DNA from 4 places in the Exiguobacterium sp. s16 genome. Region 1 is predicted to be linked to each of the others. Evidence: predicted binding sites of a transcription regulator. Region 1 holds the regulator's gene; each other region holds the start of a gene.
The links. Region 1 encodes Rex, which represses fermentation and respiration genes when NADH is low (regulators of the CRP and FNR family bind a similar motif). Its sites were predicted from a motif close to TTGTGAAATATTTCACAA; they were not measured.
Positions count from the first base shown of each region.

Region 1 (4,217 bases):
CGAAGTCGTTGAAGACGTCCGGTTCACACAACAGTTGCTCAATCTCTTCGATACGGGCCTCGTGTTGCTCGATGGTGAGCTCGATCTCCTCGATCCGTTGTTTCATCCGGCGTTCCTCGCGTTGCTGTTCCTTGTCGGCGCGCTGTTTCTTGACGATGACTTGTTTCGTCTCTTCACGAGCGAGTCGGGCCAGTTCTTCGAGTTCTTCTTTCTTCTCGACGTAATACGAGTAATCGCCGAGGTATTCGTCGATGCCGTTCGGTGTGATCTCCAAGACGCGCGTCGCGAGCCGGTCGATGAAGTAGCGGTCGTGCGACACGAACAAGATCGTGCCCGGGTAGTCGACGAGGGCGTTCTCGAGGATCATCTTCGAGTCGAGGTCCAAGTGGTTCGTCGGCTCATCCAAGATGAGCAAGTTCGGCTGTTCGAGCTTCAGTTTCGCGAGCGTCAAGCGGGCCCGCTCTCCACCCGACAGTTCATGGACGCGCTTCATCACGTCGTCACCGCTGAACAGGAACTGACCGAGCAGGCTGCGGACTTCTTGTTCGCGCATGAGCGGCCAGTCGTTCCAAATCTCGTCGATGACGCGGTTGGCGTCCGACAAGTTCTGTTGCTCCTGATCGTAATAGCCGATCTCGACGCCGGTACCGTAGCGGATGTCACCGGTGAGCGCCGGCTGTTGTTTCGTCAACACTTTCAAAAGCGTCGACTTACCGACCCCGTTCGGACCGACGAGAGCGACCGATTCACCGCGCTGCAGTTGGAAGCGGAGATGCTGGGCGATCGGTTCCTCATAACCGATGGCGAGGTCGCTGCCGCTCAACACGTCGTTCCCGCTTTGGCGTTTGATTGCGAACGAGAGGACGGCACTGCGCTCGTCACCGTCCGGCGCTTCCATCCGGTCGACTTTCTCGAGACGTTTGCGGACGCTCTGGGCCCGCTTCGTCGTCGTCGCCCGGGCGATGTTACGCTGGATGAAGTCCTGCATCTTGGCGATTTCTTCTTGCTGGGACTCGAACTGCTTCTTCTCTTGCTCATAGATCGCGGCCTTCTGTTCAAGGTACTTCGTGTAGTTGCCGACGAAGCGACGGCTCCGGTGGCGAGACAGCTCATAGACGACCGAGACGACCCGGTCGAGGAAATAACGGTCGTGGGAGACGATGAGGACGGCGCCTTTATAACCGCTCAAATACTTCTCGAGCCAGCCGAGCGTCTCGATGTCCAAATGGTTCGTCGGCTCATCCAAGATGAGCAGGTCTGGACTTTGAAGGAGCATCTTCGCGAGGGCGAGGCGGGTCCGTTGTCCGCCGGAGAGCGTATCGATGCGGCGCTCGAAGTCGTCCGGATAGAAACGCATCCCGTGAAGGACGGAGCGGATCGTCGCCTCGTATTGATAGCCGCCGCGGTCTTTGAACGTATGCTGTTCTTCATCATAAGACGACAGCAGGCGCTCATAGGCGGCCGGGTCGTTCAAGATGCGCTCAGATCCCATGTCTTGTTCCATGCGACGGAGCGTTTTTTCCTGTTCAATTAAATCGGTGAAGACGGTGAGCATCTCGTTCCAAATCGTCTCGTTCGATTCAAGTCCTGAATCTTGGGCGAGATAGCCGATTGTCACATCTTTTGGCTTCATGATGTCGCCTGAGTCATAGTTATATTCCCCGGCGATGACTTTGAGCAGTGTCGACTTGCCGGCGCCATTCCGGCCGACGAGGGCGACGCGTTCGCCTTCTTGGATTTCGAGTTTGACGTTCTCTAAAATCGGCTCGACGCCGAATGATTTCGATAAGTTATTGACTTGCAGTAGGATCAAGTGAAAAAACCCCTTTCTCTCTATTTAGTATACTGTATTTTTTAGTCTTTTCAGGTATATTCGTTGAGTGGTTATGTGAATTCGTTTACAATCAAGGTGTATGAAATTAGATTCGTTTGAAACGCGTCGTAAAAAGGAGGCTCTTTCCGTTGAGTCAAAACGAACCAAAGATTCCGCAAGCGACAGCCAAACGGTTGCCACTATACTATCGGTTTATCCAAAGCCTGCATTCATCAGGAAAACAGCGTGTCTCTTCTGCTGAACTGAGTGAGGCGGTCAAGGTCGATTCGGCCACGATCCGTCGCGATTTCTCGTACTTCGGTGCGCTCGGTAAAAAGGGATATGGCTATAACGTACAGTATCTGTTAGACTTTTTCCGTAAGACACTGAATCAGGACGAGATTACGAACGTCGCCTTGGTCGGGGTTGGTCATCTCGGGACAGCTTTCGTCAACTATAACTTCCTTAAAAACAATAACACACATATCGTCGTCGGGTTCGACGCAGACGAGACAAAAGTCGGCACGACGATGTCCGGTGTCCCGATTCATCACGTCGATGAGATGGAACAGATCATGAAGCAAAACAAGATTGACGTCGCCATTTTGACGGTGCCGTCTGCCTATGCACAGCCTGTCGCGGATGACTTGGTCCGCTTCGGCATCAAAGGCATCTTGAACTTTACACCGGCTCGCCTCACTGTGCCGGATACGGTCCGCGTCCATCATATCGACTTGTCGATCGAACTCCAGTCGCTCATTTACTTTATGCAACACTATCCATCTGCTGAGGGGGTCCATCAATAATGGAATTACTATTATCGTCACTCGTCGTCGGTATTCCAGGCGGAGCAAGTCTGTTTGTCATCGCGATTATCGCGCTCATCATCTTCGGGCCGAAGAAATTGCCTGAGTTCGGCCGTGCCGCCGGACAGACGCTCCGTGAGTTCAAAAACGCCACGAGTGGCATGATGAACGAGCATGACGAGAAAGACAAGAAAGAAATTGAGAAGAAAGAGCAGTAAGCGATGAGCCATCAACCTGATCAAGAACGGGCACTGTCCGACCACTTGACAGAGCTGCGGAGACGACTGATGCTGTCGGCATTTGTCGTCTTTGCCTTCTTTTTGATTGCTTTGCCGAGTGTCAAATATGTGCTCGCCTATCTCCAGGCCGACCTCGTCGAACGAGGCCTTGAACTGAACGCCTTTGGGGTCGCGGACCCGCTCATGATTTACTTGAACTTGGCGCTCGTCATCGGGCTCGTCGCGGCTGGTCCGTTTCTACTGTATCAACTGTGGGCGTTTGTCGCACCTGGTCTGCATCCGAACGAGCGGAAAGCGACGCTCGCTTATATTCCGATCATCTTTATCTTGTTCCTCGTCGGTTTGGCGTTTGCCTACTATTGGTTGTTCCCGCTCGTCCTCGATATTTCGACGGACCTCGGGCAAGACCTTGGTCTGACGCAAATCATCGGGGCGTCGAACTACTTCACGTTCTTGCTGCAACTGACCATCCCATTCGGACTGTTGTTCCAGTTGCCGGTCGTGACGATGTTCTTGACGCGCATCGGTGTCGTGACACCGTACTTCCTGTCATCGATCCGGAAGTACGCCTACTTCGCCTTGTTCGTCGTCGCGGCATTCATTACGCCGCCGGATTTGACGTCGCACCTCATGGTGTCACTGCCGCTCTTCTTCTTGTATGAGATCAGTTTATCGATTTCCCGCATCACGTACCGGGGTGTGCTCCGACGTGAGAAAGAGGCGATGGTGAAAGAACAGATGGATTTGATGAAACAAATGAATGAGAAGTAAACACCATGTCATGCGACGTGGTGTTTTTTTGATTTTAGGGCTATTCAATTTTGAAAAAACAACTTAAAATTAGGAGGGTTAAATCAAAAAATGGATTATTTTTGAAAGTTATGCATTCATAAACAGAAATGAGGAGAGTAATGAACAAGTGGTTATGGAGCATGCTCGTGGTGCTCGTCATGATGGTAGCACCGGGAGTTGAAGTCCGAGCAGAGGACTATGCCAAACCGGAAATCATTCCGGCAGGAGAAGTCGTAGGAGATAGTGGGTATGTGTGGCGTTCGGGAGATCCGGAGACGCTTGTTCACATTCAGACCGGTGAGGAATATACGTTACCGATTCGCGTGTCTGCTGCTTATAATATGTATGCCATCGGAGACGGCCGATTTATGTTAAAAGGATGGCCGGAGTGGGTGATGTGGGATATACGTACGAATGAAGCGACGACATTCCCAATCGAAGCAGGAAGTGAGAATCGACTCGTCTCAACGAATGTAACAACAGGAATGATGTTATGGGCTGATGACGAAAAGTATATCATCACATCGATGTCAGGTGATATTCTCGGATCGCTCACGAAAGGCAGCG
Region 1 covers NZ_JACSLM010000007.1:95,419-99,635, reverse strand. Annotated here, with positions in the region: gene KNP86_RS12590 (ABC-F family ATP-binding cassette domain-containing protein) at 1-1,813, opposite strand, end outside; gene KNP86_RS12585 (redox-sensing transcriptional repressor Rex) at 1,963-2,619, shown strand; gene KNP86_RS12580 (twin-arginine translocase TatA/TatE family subunit) at 2,619-2,837, shown strand; gene tatC (twin-arginine translocase subunit TatC) at 2,841-3,629, shown strand; gene KNP86_RS12570 (hypothetical protein) at 3,770-4,217, shown strand, end outside.

Region 2 (4,217 bases), on a different contig from region 1:
GATATCGAGCCCAAGCCGTTCCGCCTCTCGCGACTCGGCATGCGTGCCACCTGTGAGAACACGAAGCGCTTCGGCGAGACCGATAAATCCGACCGAGAGCGTCCCTTGCTTCAGTACCTCGCGAAGATCGTCTTCTGGACCGAGTCTCTCTCCACCCCGCCAGACGTGTTGGGCATAGAGGAACCGAAATTCGTCGGCGTGCCGCTTCGCTTGATAGTCGAATCGTTCGAGCAATTGATCGATGGCGACGTCGACGTAAGCGTCGAGCGTCTCATAAAAAGTATGGATATCCGAGGAGACGAGTGCCATTTTGACCAAGTTCAACGTCGAAAATGATAAGTTGCCTCGTCCAATCGACGTCTCGGCACCATGTCGATTCCCCATCACCCGTGTCCGACAACCCATGTAGGCGACTTCCGAGCCGTGCGTCCCGTCGTAGTATTGAAGGTTGAACGGAGCATCGACGAACGAGAAGTTCGGGAATAACCGCTTGCCCGTCACACGACAGGCGAGACGGAACAAGTCGACGTTCGGATCGTCCTCATGGAAGTTGACCCCTTCTTTCACTTTAAAGATTTGAATCGGGAAAATCGGCGTCTCCCCGTTACCGAGCCCTCGCTCGGTCGCACGCAGCAACTCTCGAATGAATACGCGTCCCCACCGGCTCGTGTCGGTGCCGTAATTGATGGAAACGAACGGTACTTGTCCGCCACCACGTGAGTGCATCGAGTTAGCGTTGTGGATGAACGCCTCACACGCTTGATACGTCGCCGCGATTGTTTCAGACTCGGCAGTTTCAAAGAGTTGCTCGGTCGTCCATTCGACTGGTAGCTTTTTGAGCCGCTCGAGCTGACGTTCATACGTTTTTTCGACATACGGTGCGAGGTCGACATCAAACATCGGGAAAGCTTGACCGCCATGCTGCATGTTTTGGTTCGCTTGAAGAATAATCGAAGCGAGCGCCATCGCCGAGCGGATATCCTGGGGCGGTCGAATCGTCCCGTGCCCGGTATGAAATCCGTTCGTGAGTAACTCACCGAGTGGGATTTGACAACACGTCGTCGATCCTGTCACGTAGTAGTCGGCGTCATGGATATACAAAAAATTATCTTCGACGGCTTGACGTGACCGTTCTGATAATAGATATGTCGTCGACAATTGTTTTGATACTTCTGAGGATAATCGTGCCAATTTTCCAAGTGGTGATTTCCCGTCGACGTTGGCGTTCTCTTGTACGAGGTCCTGATCTGGGAGAACACAGACATCTTCATAAAGCTGGAGCATATTCACTCCGCATCACCTCACTATATATTGATTACAAGCGAGTTAATCACTCGCTCAAGTTCCATATATAGATTATGTCATGTTTTGCTATTGAGCTGTGAAGTCGAAATTGTGATCAATGCTTGTGATAAAAACGCAAAAGCAGTCGAGCCACTGACGTGGACTCGACTGCTCGTTGTCGTGAGCTACCTTATACTTCTTTGGCAGGTTTCACAATTTTCAATTCGACTTCTTCCGTTGCTTCCGATTCTTGGGCTTCACGCAAGCCTTTCGCGTTTAACCACGTATAGATCGCACCCATGAACAACGCGCCACCGATGATATTCCCGAACGTGGCTGGAATCAAGTTGTGGATCGCGCCGGCAAAGCTGATCGCCTCAGGATGCGGGACGACGAGCGTGAGGGCGAACAAGACGAAGTTGGCGATGACATGATCAAATCCTGAGGCGAAGAAAACGGCGACGAGGAAGATCATCGAGAAGATTTGGGCGAACTCGTTTTTCATTTGCTTCGGCAAGAAGATGGCAAGACAGACCATCCAGTTGCAGAAGATTGCGCGGAAGAAAATTTCGACCGTCGTGTGGTGCATCTTGCTTTCGACGACCGAGAACAGCCAGTTGTCCATCCCAAGTTCTTGGATGACACCGGTCGGAGCGAGCAGCAAGGCGAACAAAACGCCACCGAGCGCATTCCCGACAAAGCAGAGCAACCAGACGAGCATCGTGTCGCTGAGCGTCGTGTACCCCCGCATCGTCGAGGTTGTGAAGTACATCGTATTCCCGGTGAACAGTTCGGCTCCGCCATAGATGATCATGACGAGGGCGATCCCGAATGAGAATCCTCCGATGAGCGTTGTGAACGGAGAATCGATCAAATACATTCCGTTGACGACTTTCAGTGTGAAAATTGAAGCGAATCCGATAAAGATCCCCGCGAGCATTGCTCGTAAAAAGTACTCCATTGGCCGATAATGAATCATTTGCGAAGATGCCTGTGCTTTCTTCCGCAACGATTCGAGTGCATGGATTTCCATTGATGCCATGTCACAAACCCTTCTTTCTGTTTGAATGAAACCATTATAATAAGAACGAACATGTGAAATCATTAACAATATAAGCCCGAAACGAATAAATTGCAATCGCCCCTTCCACATGTTGACACATTTTTCACATCGTAATCGTTTACATTTGTCGGATTTGTGACTAGAAAAAAACGACCCTTCGCAAAGGGCCGTTCGAAATGATTATTCTTTGTTTTCAGAAGCCTCTTCCGACTCTTCCGTTGAAGTTTCTGACGCCTCTTCAGTCGCTTCAACTTCGCCTTCTGTCGCTGTATCAGCTTCAAGGTCTTCGACCGCCACCGGTTCATTCACCGATGCGATTTGAAGATCACCCTCAGATACGATTTCGTAATCTTTGTTCTCTGGAATATCAGCGACAGTGAGCGAGTCACCGATGCCGAGTTCAGAAACATCAAGCTCGATACGCTCTGGAATGTTGGCTGGTGTTGCCGAGACCGTTACTTTGTAGAGCGTCTGTGCCAAGTAGCCGCCTTCTTTGACGCCTTTCGCGTCGCCGACGAGTGTGACGTCCGCTTCGACTTCTGTCGCTTCGTCCATCTTCACTGCCATAAATTCGACGTGCTTGTATTCGTTCGTGAATGGGTCGACTTCTGTCCCGTGAACGAGTGTGTTCACTTTCTTACCATCGATATTGAGTTCGATCAAAGCGTTGTCGCCGTGTTCACGAAGAATCTTACGAAGTGCCATCTCTTCGAATGCGACCGGTGTGCTTTCAACTTTGTAGCCGTAAACGACACCTAACACTTTTCCTTCTTTACGCAAGTTAGCGCGGACCGAACGTGGTCGTAATTCTCGTTTCGTTACTTTAAGCGTGTCTGCCATAATCTTTTCCCCCTACTGGTTTATCGATCATGTCTACATCTTGAGGGTGAGGCAGTGAAAAAGCCACCTCTCAACCTCGATGCGTTGAGTGACATGTGTATATTGTTCCCATAGGTACAACTAAATAAACGTTACAGCCGGTTAAAATAAGATTACAACTGTGTCACATAACGCGTTTAAATAGCTTCTCGAGCTCGTACGTGCTCCACTTCACTAAAATCGGACGACCGTGCGGACACGTGTACGGAGACGTCGTCTGATTCAAATCGTGAAGCAATTGCCGCATCATCTCGTGGTTCAACGGATGGTTTGCTTTAATCGACCGTTTGCACGCCATCAAAATCGACGCATCTTCCCGATATTTAGCGATGTCAATGGAGCGATCCCGGATCGCCATCTCTATCAAATCACGGACCGTTCCTTCTAAATCGTGTTGCGGGTACCACGTCGGAATCTCTCTAACGAGGAACGTGTTGCCGCCGAACGGCTCCAATTCTAGACCTGCTTCTTTTAAAAGCGGAGTGACTTCTTCAATCGCGAGCGCCTCTTCTTGCGTGAACTCGAGCGTGAGCGGAAGCAGCAACAACTGGTATTCCTTGTCAGGATTCCCGAGCTGCTCGTAAAACAACTCATATTTGATTCGTTCCTGGGCCGCGTGTTGGTCAATGACGTACATCCCGTCCTCGGCACCACAGACGATATAACTCGCATGCAATTGACCGATGACGTCGAGCGGCGGCAACCGCTCTCCTTTCGTCTCGATTGTTTCCGATTCGACCGTCGACTCTATCGGCTCAGGCGCTTCATTGACAAGCGGGGTCGGCGACCATCGACTCGGTGACGTGACAGGCTCACGTGGAATTGGATAGTTCCACGTCGGCGCTTCATCCGTGACCGGCGCCCGTTCAACCGTGAAATCAAGTCGCTCTTGTTCGGTCCGATTGACCGGTCGCTCTTTCGGTTTGACCGACGGGATTAAACGCTGTTCCCGGAGTGTCAGTTGGACCGTCTCGCGAATCAATTGACAGAG
Region 2 covers NZ_JACSLM010000001.1:631,647-635,863, reverse strand. Annotated here, with positions in the region: gene KNP86_RS03315 (anaerobic ribonucleoside triphosphate reductase) at 1-1,284, opposite strand, end outside; gene KNP86_RS03310 (formate/nitrite transporter family protein) at 1,475-2,326, opposite strand; gene KNP86_RS03305 (50S ribosomal protein L25/general stress protein Ctc) at 2,528-3,187, opposite strand; gene mutL (DNA mismatch repair endonuclease MutL) at 3,351-4,217, opposite strand, start outside.
Region 2: the regulator Rex is predicted to act here: its motif matches at 2,378-2,395, upstream of KNP86_RS03310 (formate/nitrite transporter family protein).

Region 3 (4,217 bases), on a different contig from region 1:
CGGGTTATTCATGGAATAAGAACTTGTTCCCGGACCCGAAAGGATTCTTGACGTGGCTCAAGCAAGAAGGGTTGCTCGTCACGTTGAACTTGCATCCGGCGGATGGCGTGCGTGCGTTCGAAGACCAATATGTGGCGATGGCCGAGGCGATGGGCATCGATCCGTCCCAAGGCGACCGCATCCCGTTCGACTTTTCCGATAAACGCTTCATTCAAGCCTATTTCGAGCAGATGCATCATCCGCATGAAGACGACGGCGTCGATTTCTGGTGGATCGACTGGCAACAAGGCTCGACGTCGAAAATGGAAGGGCTCGACCCGCTCTGGATGCTGAACCACTATCATGCGGCCGACATCGCCCGGGATGGCGATCGACCAATCATCTTCTCCCGTTATTCGGGCCCGGGCAGTCACCGCTATCCGGTCGGTTTCTCGGGAGACACGTTGATTTCGTGGGCGTCGCTTGCGTTCCAGCCGTACTTTACGGCGACCGCTTCCAATATCGGCTATGGTTGGTGGAGTCACGATATCGGTGGCCATTACCGAGGCTCAAAAGACGATGAGCTCGCCGCACGTTGGGTCGCGTTCGGTGTGTTCAGTCCGATCATGCGCCTGCACTCGACGTTCAGTACGTTCAACGGGAAAGAGCCGTGGCGCTTCGGTCTCGAGGCGGAGCGGTCGATGAAGACGTTCTTGCGTCTGCGCCATCAATTGATCCCGTACATCTATACGATGAACTGGCGGAACCACGCGGGTGCCTTGCCGCTCATCTTACCAATGTATTATGAACATCCGGACGAGGACGCGGCGTATGAAGTACCGAACGAATACTACTTCGGCAGTGAACTCATCATCTCTCCGATCGTCGAGCCGATGAATAAACAGCTCCACGTCGCAGCGACGAACGTCTGGTTACCAAAAGGTGACTGGTTCGATTTCTTTACCGGTCATCGCTATGCGGGAGAGAAGTCGGTTCGGGTGTTCCGGGGACTTGACGAACAAGCAGTGTTCGCGAAAGCAGGGGCAATCATCCCGATGGCACGGCATTACTCGGGCCGTAACGATACGGATAACCCGGGCGAATTGGAAGTTCTTGTCTTCCCGGGCGCGTCGAATACGTTCACGCTCTATGAAGACAACGGGTCGGACCGTGACTATGAGACGGGTGCTTACGCTGAGACGACGTTCACGCTTGATTGGGAGGAACGGAAGCTCCACATTCACGTTACAGGTGACCGGACCGTCTTGCCGTCTGACCGTAACGTCACGTTACTCCTCCGAGGCGTGACCGGTTCTGGTGAATACAATCGAGAGACCCAGACACTGCGCCTCGAACTCGGTCCGATTGATGAAGAGATGACGGTGTCTCTCCCGGTCGAATTGACGGCGAACGATCACCGGCTCGATCGTTTGTATCGTTTCTTGGACCGCGCCGAGATTTCTTATGATTTAAAAGACAAGTTGTATCGATCGGCGGCAGCGAAGACGCGGCTCGAGGCATGGCTGTTCGATTTGCACGCGCTTGAACTCGACCGTGACCTGCAAGATGCGATCATGGAGTTGATGCTCGATTGAATAACGTGCTGTGACGAAGAGGGTGAAAGCCCCTCTTTTTTTTTGTCAGAAAATCGTTGGATTTTGTAAGCGTTTTCAAATTGAATCCAACTATACTAAAAGGAGAGGCAAGATAGATTGGAGGGTTCAACATGAAACCGAAATGGACCGTAGACGACTTGCGGCAACTCGATGTATTCACCAAATGTACCGCCCGTGAGCTCGAGGCACTGTTGCCCCATGTCTATTGTCGAACGTACCGGAAAGGACAGCTCTTATTCATGGAAGGCGATCCTCGGGAGCGCGTCTACTTTTTAATCAGCGGTTACGTGAAGCTCGAGCGCAACAACGAGACGGCGACCCATCAATATACGGACTACTTGAAACCGAAGCAACTGTTCCCGTATCGTGGCTTGATGACGGAACCGTATTATCAACATTCGGCGGAGGCGTTGACCGATATCGAGGTCATCTATATGCCGACGGACCGATTCGAACAACTCGTCTCTCGGAACGCGTCGATGTTACTCCATATCGTCGGACAGATGAATCGGATTCTCGACTTGCACGAACGACGGGTGCAGGATATCATCACTCCGAGTGCGACCGAACGCGTGCTCAACACGATCCATTACTTGATTGAAGACCTCGGGGAACCGGAAGCAGAGGGGGTTCGCGTCCGGTGTCCGTTCACGACGATTGAAATCTCACGCTTATCCGGTACGTCACGGGAGACCGTGTCGAACATCTTATCGCGCTTACGAAAAGAAGAGGTGCTTCACTTCGATGCGCGTGAATTGATGATTGGCCATCCCGAATACTTTGAACAGACGACGGTATGACGCCACGTGATATACGCGGCGTCTTTTGCATGTCTGGCTAAGCGAAGCGTTCGCCATGGTCGTGTGCATCAGTTATAATTAGTGAGAATCCTCACAAAGAAAAGTTTTGGATAGTATAGAAAGGATGAACGCAGTGAAACGACTGCAAGCTCTCGCTTTAGCTGAAAAACGCCATATCGTCGGACTCGTCATCGCCGCGGTGATGATCGGATTGTCGATTTTGGCGCAGGCGTATTTAATCGTCGATATCGTCGACCAGGTCTTTTTTAAAAATGCATCGTTTGAAAGCATCATCCCGGCGCTCGGCTGGCTCATTCTCGCCCTCGTCACGCGTGCTTTGTTCGGCTACATGTCAGGACGAATCGGAGCTAGTCTAGCGGAGAAAGCGAAACGGACACTCCGGTTTCAGTTGCTTGACCGTTATACATCGAATCCGATCGAGACATCTTTGTCCGGCCAGTCCGGAAAGAAAGTCAGCGTCTTCATGGACGCGGTCGATGAAGTCGACGCCTACTTCAGCCAATATTGGCCGCAAGTCATTCAAACGTCGATCATTCCGCTGCTCATTCTCGTCGTCGTCTTCAGCCAACATTGGATCTCGGGCGTCATCATGATGGTGACGGCGCCGTTCATCCCAATCTTTTTCATTATCATCGGGATTGCGACGCAGAAAAAATCCGAACAACAGATGGAGAAGATGAACCAGTTCTCCGGAAAGTTCTTGGACGTGTTGCAAGGATTGACGACATTGAAACTATACGGTCGGACCGAGCGTGAGGCGCAAGCGATTGAAAAGAGCAGTCTCGACTTCCGCGACGCGACGATGGTCGTCTTGAAGACGGCGTTCTTATCGGGTCTCATGCTCGAGTTCATCTCGATGCTCAGCACAGGGGTCGTGGCGCTCGAAGTGGCGCTGCAAATGGTCGTCTGGCAGAACTTGACGTTCTTCTCCGGCTTTTTGATTCTCGTCTTGGCTCCGGAATACTATTTGGCCATTAAAGACCTCGGCGGTGCGTTCCATACCGGACGCGGCAGCATGGGGGCGGCCGATCGTATTTTCGAGGCGCTCGACGCACCGGATGAACGTCTGCAGTGGGGCGACCGGACGTTGACGAGCCGGACACCCGACCTCGAGCTCGACGAAGCATCATTCGCCTATGAAGGGGGGCGTTTCACGCTCCAGCCTTTAAGCGGCATGATTCCTGCCGGTGCCCACATGGCGCTCGTCGGGGCGAGCGGGTCCGGGAAGACAACCGTCTTGAACGTGTTATCGGGGCTCGTCAAACCTGACAGCGGACGTGTCCTCGTGGACGGTGAACCGCTCGAGACGTACACCGATACGTCATGGTATGACACGATTGGCTATATCTCACAAAATCCGTATTTGTTCGCCGGCACCGTCGCCGATAATATCGCCCTCGGTGAGGCGGCGGACGAAGCGAGCATCCTCGAGGCGGCGACGGCAGCCGGACTGAACGATGTCATCGCTCAGTTGCCGAACGGTCTTCATACCGAACTCGGTGAAGGGGGTTACGGCTTATCCGGAGGTGAACGGCAGCGGCTCGCCTTGGCCCGGGCCTTCTTGAAACGTCCCGGCATCATCTTGTTCGATGAACCGACGACCGGACTTGATTTAGTGACCGAACAAATCGTTCGGCGCTCAATCGATGAGTTGTCACGTGAGTCAACGCTCGTCACGGTCGCGCATCGTCTGCATACGATCAAACAAGCCGATGCGATTTGGTTCATGGACGAAGGGCGTCTCGTCGCCCAAGGCACACATGACGAACTGCTCAGCGTTCCGCAATACGCTGACTTATTC
Region 3 covers NZ_JACSLM010000003.1:114,990-119,206, forward strand. Annotated here, with positions in the region: gene KNP86_RS07560 (glycoside hydrolase family 31 protein) at 1-1,574, shown strand, start outside; gene KNP86_RS07565 (Crp/Fnr family transcriptional regulator) at 1,706-2,395, shown strand; gene cydD (thiol reductant ABC exporter subunit CydD) at 2,520-4,217, shown strand, end outside.
Region 3: the regulator Rex is predicted to act here: its motif matches at 2,475-2,492, upstream of cydD (thiol reductant ABC exporter subunit CydD).

Region 4 (4,217 bases), on a different contig from region 1:
AAACGCGCGTAAACATCGCGCACGTATGGGTTGTGCGTCAATCGGACCGCCGGATACGCGATCGTACCCGTCGCTTCAAACGGGACCGCCTGAAGCGACTCGACGTCCGTCGTCAGTTCCGTCTTATAGACAAATCCCGCATTGGCGTCGCCTTGTTCGATGAGCGTCAACACTTGTCTCACATTCTGGGCGAACATGATTCGTGGTTCCACTTCTTCCCACACGCCTTCCACTTCTAGCGCCGCTTTCGCGTAGCGACCGGCCGGGACATTGACCGGGTCACCGATGACGATCCGAGCACATGCGTTTAAGTCGTCCCACGTCTCCGCGCACGGTTTCCCTTTCGGTGTCACGAGCCACAGCTCGTTATGCAAAAACGCATCCCGCTCTAGAATCGGGATTTGTAATCGGTCGACATCATCAACGCTCGCGGCTAAAAAGATATCTGCCGGAGACCCGTGATCGATTTGTGCTCGCAAGGCGCCGCTCCCGTTCGTCACGACCCGAACGTCGATCCCATCGAATTCCGCTTCAAGTTGTCGCTCTACCGCTTCTAAAGCCGGTCCTAAGCTTGCCGCCGCCAAAATGGTCACGGTGGTGTCCTCCGAATCTGAACTCGACCAGACTTGACTTAGTAATAAGGCGACCGTCACCCCTACGATGACTCCACTCACCCGTTTCATGATTAATCACTCCTTTGCTTCCCCTTTATCGTAGCGCTTGATTTGCCTCCCATCTGTATCAAACGTCACAAAAAGACACCCCCACGTAAGTAGAGGTGTGCCACTGCTTAAGCGAACGTGCGCGCCCGCGGGAATAAAATGTTGTTTTCGAGATGAATGTGTTCAAATGTATCCGATTCGAGCGCTTCTAACCGTTGATAGACAAGACGATACGTCCCACACGCTCCTTCAGGCGGCGTATAGTCGTTCGTGATTTGACGCAATTCTTTTAAAATGTCACCGGCTGCCGCGTGTTCTGACTCGAGCGAGGCCAAGATGTCATCAAGCTCCCGTCTCGTTTCAGCTGTCGGTGCCGTCTCGTGACGAAGCAACGTCGGGAAGTCTTCTGTTTCTTCTTTGACGATATGTTGTTCAAGTTCCACTTTCAATTGATTGAACAGTTGATGAATGCGTCCGAGGTGCGGATGGTTTTGTCCGTGAACCCGGAACACTTTTGTCACATATGGTGTGAGCTGTGGCAATTCGTCCGTCAAAAACTGGTGATGCTTATAAATGATGTGCTCAATCAATTCCGAAGAAGAAGCGGCATCCCAATCGATACTCTTCTCGTTCATCTCTTGCTTGCGTTGATAGAGCGCATTAACTTCTTCTAAAATGTCTTCCGTCGACCGTTTCGATTTATCAGTCGCTTCAGCGAGTGGTCGGTTGCCGCCACAACAAAAATCGATTCGGTTCCGTTTGAAAATGTCTGCCGCTTGCGGGCATTGTTTGACGATTTCAGATACGTGCGTATCGCCCGTGAATGTCTGTGTCATCTGTCATAACCTCCATATTCATTTTGACATGTTCAGCGTAGCAAGAGTTTGACGACAAAAATGTGAAATACGTCACATTTAAGTGAACAGGATGCACGCGTTCTGAATTTGGACACAAAAGAAGCCCCTCTTGTGGAGGGGCGACGCTTAATGGGACGGCGCTTCAAATTGTTCTGCCTCGGTCGATCCGGCCAGTGCCGTCGTTGACGACTGGCCTCCCGAGATGACGAGAGACACCTCATCGAAATACCCGGTCCCGACCTCACGTTGGTGACGTGTCGCCGTATAACCGTGCTGTTCTGCACTGAATTCGGCCTGTTGCAGTTCCGAGTAGGCGGCCATCCCGCGGTCTTTATACCCGCGTGCGAGTTCGAACATTCCGAAGTTGAGCGAGTGGAAGCCAGCGAGCGTCACGAATTGGAATTTGTATCCCATCGCACCAATCTCTTGTTGGAACGTTGCGATCTCGTCATCCGACAACTTCTTCTTCCAATTGAATGACGGCGAACAGTTGTAAGCGAGGAGTTTGCCCGGATACTTCGCATGAATCGCATCCGCGAATTGACGCGCTTCGTCCAAATCAGGCTCGGACGTCTCGCACCAGACGAGGTCGGCGTACGGTGCATAGGCGAGACCGCGTGCGATCGCCTGTTCGATTCCTGCCTCGGTCCGATAAAACCCTTCTGGCGTCCGGTCGCCGACGATGAACGGATGATCGATTGGGTCGATGTCGCTCGTAATCAAGTTCGCGGCGTGGGCGTCGGTCCGGGCGACGATAATCGTCGACACCCCCATGACGTCTGCCGCGAGACGTGCGGCAATCAAGTTTTTCACGGCCGTCTGTGTCGGCAGCAACACTTTGCCGCCGAGGTGACCGCACTTCTTCTCTGAAGAGAGTTGATCCTCCAAGTGGACGCCGGCTGCACCCGCCTCAATCATCGCCTTCGTCAACTCGAACACGTTGAGCACACCGCCGAAACCGGCTTCCATGTCAGCGACGATCGGGGCGAACCAATGCGTATCGCCTTTCCCTTCCGCCGTTTGAATTTGATCGGCCCGTTGAAGCGCCTGGTTAATCCGTTTGACGACGCTCGGCACCGAGTTAGCCGGGTATAGGCTTTGGTCCGGGTACATGTGCCCCGACAAGTTCGCATCGGCGGCGACTTGCCATCCGCTCAAATAGATGGCTTCGAGACCCGCCTTCACTTGCTGGATGGCCTGGTTCCCCGTCAACGCCCCGAGCGCGTGGACGTAGTCCCGCTCGTGGAGTAACTCCCATAACCGTTCCGCTCCTTTTGTCGCGAGCGTATGCTCGATTAGGACAGACCCCCGAAGTCTCATCACGTCTTCGACCCCATATGGACGTTCGACCCCGTTAAACCGTTCCGACTGTAACATATCCTCTAGCTGCATTTGTTGTTCGTTCATATCCATTCCTCCTGTATTATATTAATTTATATATTTAATTTTTGTTATATAACAGATGGTGCAAACTTAATCCAAGTATGCACAGCATTCGAGCGCCGCTTTGAATGACGAGTGCTCCATGCCGCAGCAACGACAGACGTTTTCTTCGTCACGATCTTCTGGTTTCCGGAATATGACGACCTCTTCGACCGGCTCTCTCATGATTTGGAGCGACCCGTCGGCTCGGTCGAGCACAAGGCGCATCAAATCGTTCCCATAGACGAACGCCGTGTTAGCGAGCGCCGCTGTCGATTCCCCCGAGACGATCCGACGGACGACCCAACGTTCAATCAACTGTTCGCTTTCGATTTTTTTCGTTGTCATGATGATGCTCCTCCTTTTAAGTTTGGTTCTAATGTCACTTGTTGTAAAAACTGTCGACGGCGCCGGTGCAGGATCGGTTCCGTATATCCGTTCGGCGACTCGTCGCCTTCAAACACTAACTCTTTCGCCGCTTGATAGGCGATAGAGTGGTCTACATCTGGCGTCATCGGACGATAGTGCGGATCTTCCGCGTTTTGCGCGTCGACGACCTCGGCCATCCGGTAAAGCGTCGCTTCGACTTGTTCACGGCTACAGACTCCATGGTATAGCCAGTTGGCGACATGTTGACTCGAAATACGAAGCGTTGCTCGGTCTTCCATCAACCCGACGTGATGAATATCTGGCACTTTGGAGCAACCGACACCTTGCTCGACCCAACGGACGACATATCCGAGCAACCCTTGCAGGTTGTTCTCGAGCTCCTCGTTCACTTCCTCATCTGTATAGAGACGCGTGGCGAGTGGTACCTCGAGCAGACGCCCTCGCTCAGTTGCTGGATCAAACGAACGATTCACCAACTCACGCTGAACGTCAAACGCATCGACTTGATGGTAATGCAGCGCATGAAGCGTGGCCGCCGTCGGGGACGGCACCCAAGCCGTCGTCGCCCCGGACCGGACATGATTGCTTTTTTCACGCATCATATCGCGCATCCGATCGGGCATCGCCCACATCCCTTTCCCGATTTGCCCGTGTTGATGGAATCCTGCGTCAAGCCCGATCTGGACATTCAGACGTTCATAAGCATCGAGCCACTCCGAGGTCTTCATCTCGCCTTTCTTGCGCATCGGTCCGAGCGTGAGCGAGGAGTGAATCTCATCGCCCGTCCGGTCGAGGAATCCGGTATTGATGAAGACGATGCGTTCCTTCACTTGCTCGATACAGTTCTTCAAATTAAGCGACGTGCGTCGCTCCTCGTCCATCACGC
Region 4 covers NZ_JACSLM010000006.1:14,992-19,208, forward strand. Annotated here, with positions in the region: gene modA (molybdate ABC transporter substrate-binding protein) at 1-683, opposite strand, end outside; gene ric (iron-sulfur cluster repair di-iron protein) at 791-1,498, opposite strand; gene aceA (isocitrate lyase) at 1,646-2,926, opposite strand; gene KNP86_RS11365 (hypothetical protein) at 2,993-3,289, opposite strand; gene KNP86_RS11370 (malate synthase G) at 3,286-4,217, opposite strand, start outside.
Region 4: the regulator Rex is predicted to act here: its motif matches at 1,559-1,576, upstream of ric (iron-sulfur cluster repair di-iron protein).